Regions from separate parts of the Massilia sp. TWR1-2-2 genome, predicted to be linked through region 2. Evidence: predicted binding sites of a transcription regulator. Region 2 holds the regulator's gene; the other holds the start of a gene.
The links. The regulator NrdR, encoded in region 2, represses ribonucleotide reductase genes. The targets are predictions, from matches to a motif close to CACNANATNTNGTG.
Positions count from the first base shown of each region.

Region 1: the regulator NrdR is predicted to act here: its motif matches at 1,486-1,499, upstream of ACP7DD_RS08800 (ribonucleoside-diphosphate reductase subunit alpha).

Region 1 is NZ_JAFCWM010000007.1:115,479-118,886, forward strand. It holds gene ACP7DD_RS08795 (sigma-54-dependent transcriptional regulator) at 1-1,177, shown strand, start outside; gene ACP7DD_RS08800 (ribonucleoside-diphosphate reductase subunit alpha) at 1,721-3,408, shown strand, end outside.
Region 2 is NZ_JAFCWM010000006.1:152,187-155,594, forward strand. It holds ZMP/ZTP riboswitch at 18-127, shown strand; gene glyA (serine hydroxymethyltransferase) at 232-1,479, shown strand; gene nrdR (transcriptional regulator NrdR) at 1,550-2,017, shown strand; gene pilV (type IV pilus modification protein PilV) at 2,189-2,794, shown strand; gene ACP7DD_RS07910 (PilW family protein) at 2,791-3,408, shown strand, end outside.

The DNA of each region.
Region 1 (3,408 bases), on a different contig from region 2:
CGGCAGCGCCGACAACGCGGTGGTGGCGCTCAAGGCCGGCGCCTTCGACTACGTGTCCAAGCCGGTGGTGCTCGACGATTTGCGCGTGATGGTGCGCTCGGCGCTGCGCCTGACTAGCCCGGGATCGGCGCCGCCGGCCGCCAGCGCGGCGACGCCCAGCCGGCTGATCGGCGACTCCGCCGCGATGCAGGCACTGCGCGCGCAGATCGCGCGCCTGGCGCGCTCGATGGCGCCGATCGCCATCACGGGCGAATCGGGCAGCGGCAAGGAACTGGCCGCGCGCGAGATCCACGCCCAAAGTTCGCGCGCGGCGCGTCCCTTCATCGCCGTCAACTGCGGCGCCATTCCGGAAGCGCTGATGGAGGCGGAGTTCTTCGGCTACCGCAAGGGCGCCTTCACCGGCGCGGCCGACGAGCGCGATGGCTTCTTCCAGGCCGCCAACGGCGGCACCCTGATGCTCGACGAAGTGGCCGACCTGCCGCTGGCGATGCAGGTCAAGCTGCTGCGCGCGATCCAGGAACGGCGCGTGCGCAAGATCGGCGCCACCGCCGAGCAGCCGGTCGACGTGCGCATCATCAGCGCCACCCATCAGGACCTGGCCCATTGCGTCGAAACCGGAAAATTCAGGCAGGACCTGTTCTATCGGCTCAACGTGATCGAGCTGGCGCTGCCGCCGCTGCGCGAGCGGCTCGCCGACCTCGGCGTGCTGACCGAGGCGATCCTGGCGCGGCTGGCCGGCGGCGGCCAGAAGGCGGTGCTCGGCGCCCAGGTGCTCGAAACGCTGTGCGCCTATTCATTCCCCGGCAATGTGCGCGAGCTGGAGAACGTGCTCGAACGCGCGCTGGCGTTCGCCAACGACGGCGTCGTCGAAGTGGCCGACCTGTCGCTCAAGAGCGCGCGGGTAGGGGAGGCGACCGCTGTGCCGGCGCCGTCGCCGGAGTTCGCGGCGGCAGCGCTGGCCGCGCCGGCGCCGGTGGCCGCCGCGCCGACCCTTGGCCCCGACGGCCTGCCCGACAGCCTGCCCGACTACCTGATCCAGGTCGAGCGCGACATCATCGTGCGCGCGCTGGCCCAAACCCAGTTCAACCGCACCCAGGCCGCGCAGCTGCTCGGCATCAGCTTTCGCCAGTTGCGCTACCAGATGCAAAAGCTCGATATCCAGCAACCGGAGCAATAAGGCGCGACGCGTGTTGCTTTTTCGCCAGCGCAATATGATATGACGGCTTTTCGGGCGGGGCAGAACGACTCCGACCCGCTTCCCGCCGCAGAAATCATCGGCGCCTAGCGCACCATGGCGGCGCAAACCTGCCTCCAAATGATGCAGTGTTAGTGCCCGCTCACCGGCTGGTCGGCGTCCTTTCCGCACCGAAAAATGTCAAGCCTCCACACCGAAAAAAAGATCAAATATTTAGTATCCAATGGTGTCCGAAATGTATTGCGTGAGGTGCGGCCAGGCACTACAATTAGTCTCACTTAAGCGCTTCTGACTAGATGTAGTGGTACACGGGGATCTTCCCTGGCACAGTTTTGTACCCCGTCCAGCACTTCGGACCGGTTTCCGACCAGCGTATTCAACCCATGTTTAACGTCGTTTGCCATCAGGCTTCAACGGTTGGCAGGGTATTTTTTGCTTTTTTATTTGTTGATCGATCAGCCTCGCCGCCGGTTTACTTGATAACAATGGCTGCAGCACGACTGCATGCCGTCCCTGGGAGCTTCAATGCAAACATCACAAGACATTTCCACCAATTCGCTGCACGTCACCCCAGGTTCGACGGCTCCCGCAGCCGCTGCAGCGGCAGAGATCGCGTCGCATGGCGACTACCGCATCATCCGCCGCAACGGCGCCGTCGTCGCGTTCGAGCCATCGAAGATCGCCATCGCCGTGACCAAGGCGTTCCTCGCCGTCACCGGCGGCCAGGGCGCTGCATCGGCGCGCGTGCGCGACCTGGTCGAGCAGCTGACCGCCAGCGTCGTCGCCGCACTGGTGCGCCGCCATCCGGGCGGCGGCACCTTCCACATCGAAGACGTGCAGGACCAGGTCGAACTGTCGCTGATGCGTTCGGGCGAGCATGACGTCGCGCGCGCTTACGTGCTGTACCGCGCCAAGCACATGGAAGAGCGCCGCCTGGCCAAGGAAGCGCAAGGCGCCTCTGCCCAGGTCGCCGCACCGCAGATCCACGTGCTTGAGAACGGCGAGCGCCGCGCACTGGACATGAACCAGGTCCGCGACCTGATCAACGCCGCCTGCGTGGGCCTGGAAAAGCACGTCGACGCCGACGCCATCCTCGCCGAGACCGTGCGCAACCTGTACGACGGCGTGCCGGTCGAAGAGCTGCACAAGTCGGCCATCCTGGCAGCGCGCGCGCTGATGGAAAAGGACCCGGCCTACTCGCAAGTGACGGCCCGCATCCTGCTGCACACGATCCGCAAGGAAGTGTTCGGCCAGGAAGTGCCGCAGGCAAAAGCGGCGGCACATTATATAGAGTACTTCCCGCAGTACATCGCCAAGGGCATCGCCAACGAGCTGCTCGATCCGGTCCTGGCCACCTATGACCTGGCCAAGCTGGCCCGCGCGCTGGTCGCCGACCGCGACTTGCAGTTCGGCTACATCGGCCTGCAGACCCTGTACGACCGCTATTTCCTGCACGTGCGCGATGTCCGCATCGAAATGCCGCAGGCGTTCTACATGCGCGTGGCGATGGGCCTGTCGCTGCGCGAGGAAAACCGCGAAGCGCGCGCCATCGAGTTCTACCACCTGCTGTCGTCGTTCGACTTCATGAGCTCGACGCCGACCTTGTTCAACTCAGGCACCTTGCGCTCGCAGTTGTCGTCTTGCTACCTGACCACCGTCTCGGACGACCTCGAGGGCATCTACGACGCGATCAAGGAAAACGCGCTGCTGGCCAAGTACGCCGGCGGCCTGGGCAATGACTGGACCCCGGTGCGCGCGCTCGGCGCCCACATCAAGGGCACCAACGGCAAGTCGCAAGGCGTGGTGCCGTTCCTGAAAGTGGTCAACGACACCGCCGTCGCGGTCAACCAGGGCGGCAAGCGCAAGGGCGCAGTCTGCGCCTACCTGGAAACTTGGCACATGGACATCGAGGAATTCCTCGACCTGCGCAAGAACACCGGCGACGACCGCCGCCGCACCCACGACATGAACACCGCCAACTGGATTCCGGACATGTTCATGAAGCGCGTGATGGAAAAGGGCGACTGGACGCTGTTCTCGCCGTCCGAAGCGCCGGACCTGCACGACAAGGTCGGCAAGGCGTTCGAACTGGCCTACACCGGCTACGAAGCGAAAGCGGCCGCCGGCGAAATCCGCGTATTCAAGAAGATCGCCGCGCTCGACCTGTGGCGCAAGATGCTGTCGATGCTGTTTGAAACGGGCCACCCATGGAT
Region 2 (3,408 bases):
TACAATTTGTCCTCCATTATGTCTCACGTAACTGGCGAAAAGCCGCGGCCTGTCGGGCCAGTCGGCGAAAGGTGGGCTTCCACCGGGGAACGTGAGATTTCATTAGCCGTTCGCCTGGGCAGCCACCGATGGAAGTCGCGCGATGAGGCTGCCTGTTCGGTTTTCCGGTCTCCCTCATTTCGATCCATACTGCCAGGTGCTCTGCACCGATATCCGATTGGAGTTTTTTTCATGTTTGCAAAAGATCACACGCTCGCCAAGGTTGACCCGGACCTGTTCGCCGCCATCCAGAAGGAAAACCAGCGCCAGCAAGACCACATCGAACTGATCGCGTCGGAAAACTACACCTCGCCTGCCGTGATGGAAGCGCAAGGCTCGCAGCTGACCAACAAGTACGCCGAAGGCTATCCGGGCAAGCGCTACTACGGCGGCTGCAAATTCGTCGACATCGCCGAGCAGTTGGCGATCGACCGCGTCAAGCAGCTGTTCGGCGCCGAAGCGGCCAACGTGCAGCCGAACTCCGGCTCGCAAGCGAACCAGGGCGTGTTCTTCGCCATGCTCAAGCCTGGCGACACCATCATGGGCATGTCGCTGGCCGAAGGCGGCCACCTGACCCACGGCATGGCGCTGAACATGTCGGGCAAGTGGTTCAACGTCGTCTCCTACGGCCTGACGCCGGAAGAGGACATCGACTACGAGGCGATGGAGCGCCTGGCGCGCGAACACAAGCCGAAGCTGATCATCGCCGGCGCCTCGGCGTTCTCGCTGAAGATCGACTTCGAGCGCTTCTCGAAAATCGCCAAGGAAATCGGCGCCTACTTCATGGTCGACATGGCGCACTACGCCGGCCTGATCGCCGCCAACCTGTATCCGAACCCGGTGCCGCACGCCGACTTCGTCACCTCGACCACGCACAAGTCGCTGCGCGGCCCGCGCGGCGGCATCATCCTGATGAAGGCCGAATTCGAAAAGCAGATCAACTCGGCGATCTTCCCCGGCATCCAGGGCGGCCCGCTGATGCACGTCATCGCCGGCAAGGCAGTCGCGTTCAAGGAAGCGCTCGAGCCAGCGTTCGTCGAGTACCAGACCCAGGTCGTCAAGAACGCCGACGCGCTGGCCAAGGCGCTCATCGCGCGCGGCCTGCGCATCGTGTCGGGCCGCACCGAGTCGCACGTCATGCTGGTCGACCTGCGTTCGAAAAACCTGACCGGCAAGGAAGCCGAAGCGATCCTCGGCCGCGCCCACATGACGTGCAATAAGAATGGCATCCCGAACGATCCGCAAAAACCGTTCGTCACTTCCGGCATCCGCCTCGGCAGCCCTGCGTTCACCACGCGCGGCTTCAAGGAAGACGACGCGACCACGGTGGGCAACCTGATCGCCGACGTGCTCGATAACCCCAACGACGAAGCGACGATCGAACGCGTCAAGGTCGAAGTCAAGAAGCTGACCGACAAGTACCCGGTCTACGCCGCCTGAGCAGTTTGCAGCACCCCGCGGGCCGCCTGGTGGTGGCCCGCGCCGATCAAGCAGCGCACGCAGGGCCACCATGAAATGTCCGTTCTGCCAGCATGACGAAACCCAGGTCCTCGATACGCGCGTATCGGAGGAGGGCGACGCCGTGCGGCGCCGGCGCCGCTGCGCGCAGTGCGACAAGCGCTTTACCACCTACGAGCGCATCGAGCTGTCGATGCCGATCATCGTCAAGAAGAACGGCAGCCGCACCGAGTTCGCGCCGGCCAAGCTGCGCGGCAGCTTCATGCTGGCGTTGCGCAAGCGCCCGGTGTCGGCCGAGGCGATCGACACCGCCGTCGCCACCATCGAGGAAAAGCTGCTCACCAGCGGACGGCGCGAAGTCGACAGCGGCTACGTCGGCGAACTGGTGATGCAGGAGCTCAAACGCCTCGACAAGATCGCCTACATCCGCTTCGCCTCCGTCTACAAGAACTTCGAGGACCTGGCCGAATTCCAGCAGGCGATCGCCGAAGTCGGACAAGCGCCCAAAGCGCGCAAATAGCGCCATCGTTTTTCACCTTCCCCGCACGATTGAGCCACCTCACGGCTGGCTTCAACACGCCTGATAACTTGGTTCTCAAGCGATCCAGGTCAACACGCAGCATGCAGGCTCTGCAGTAAAACTGCCGGCCGCGCACGCGCCTGAACGAGCGCAGCTTACGGAGGTGAATTGGTGCGATTGGCTTTGCGGGCGCGTTGTCGCTGTCATCCTCGTCTTCGTTGTCGCCCGCCTTCCAGCGGCGGCTACTCGCTCCTCGAAGTGCTGGTGGCGGTGTTCGTGCTCGCCGTCGGCATCCTCGGCGCCGCCGCCACCCAGCTCGCGGCGCAGCGCACGCGCCACCAAGCTAGCCTGATGTCGAGCGGCGTGCAGCTGGCCAGCAGCCTGGCCGACAGCATGCGCGCCAACGCCGAAGCCGGCGCGCCTTTGCTAGACCTCGATTACGATGCCGCTGCCGACGGGCCGCCCGCGCCGACCGGCCCGCAATGCCTGCCTGGCGACGCCTGCAGCGGCGCCGAGATGGCTGCCGCCGAACTCTATCGCCTCAAGCACGCCGTCCACGCCGGCTTTCCTGGCGGGCGCGTAGTGGTATGCCGCGATAGCGAATCGTGGGATCCGGCTCGCGGCGCGCTGCGCTGGGCCTGCAGCGGCGCCGCGTCGGCGCCGTTCGTCATCAAGCTTGGATGGCGCGGCAAAGAGGCCAACGGCAGCGATGCGCGTGACGGCGCGGGCGAATTCGCGCCCAGCGTGGCCATCGCCTGGCCGGGAGCGGCCAAATGATCGCGATGCAGCGCCAGCGCGGCGCCACCCTGGTCGAACTGATGGTCGCCTGCGCCGTCGGCATGCTGGCGATGCTGCTGGCCGGCGGCCTGCTGGTGTCGGCCAACGCCGCCTACCTTGTGCAGGTCGACGCGGCGGGGCTCGACGACAATGGCCGCTACGCGCTTGAAGTCATCACGCGCGCGGCGCGCCAGGCGGCGTTTGTCAATTGGGAGCGCGACCAGGCCGGCGCCGACCTGGCTACGGCGCCGCCGCATGTCCGCGGCATCGATGCGCGTTCGCTCAGCCGCGCCACCGAGGGCATCGATGCGCCGCTGACAGACGCCGTCAACGGCAGCGACGTGCTGGCGGTTCGCTTCACCGGCGCCGCCGACGGCAGCGTGGTCAGCTGCGCCGGTTTTGCCGTCGGCGAGGTCGACGACGGCTGGAGCATCTTCTACGTCGGCCGCAACGCCGGCGGCCAGGCCGAGCTGCGCTGCAAATACCGCGGCAAGAACAGCTGGGGCGCGGACGCGATCATCGGCGGCGTCGATTCCTTCCAGGTGCTGTACGGCCTCGATACCGATTCCCCGCCCGACGGCGTGGCCAACGAGTTTGCCAGCGCCGCGGTCGTC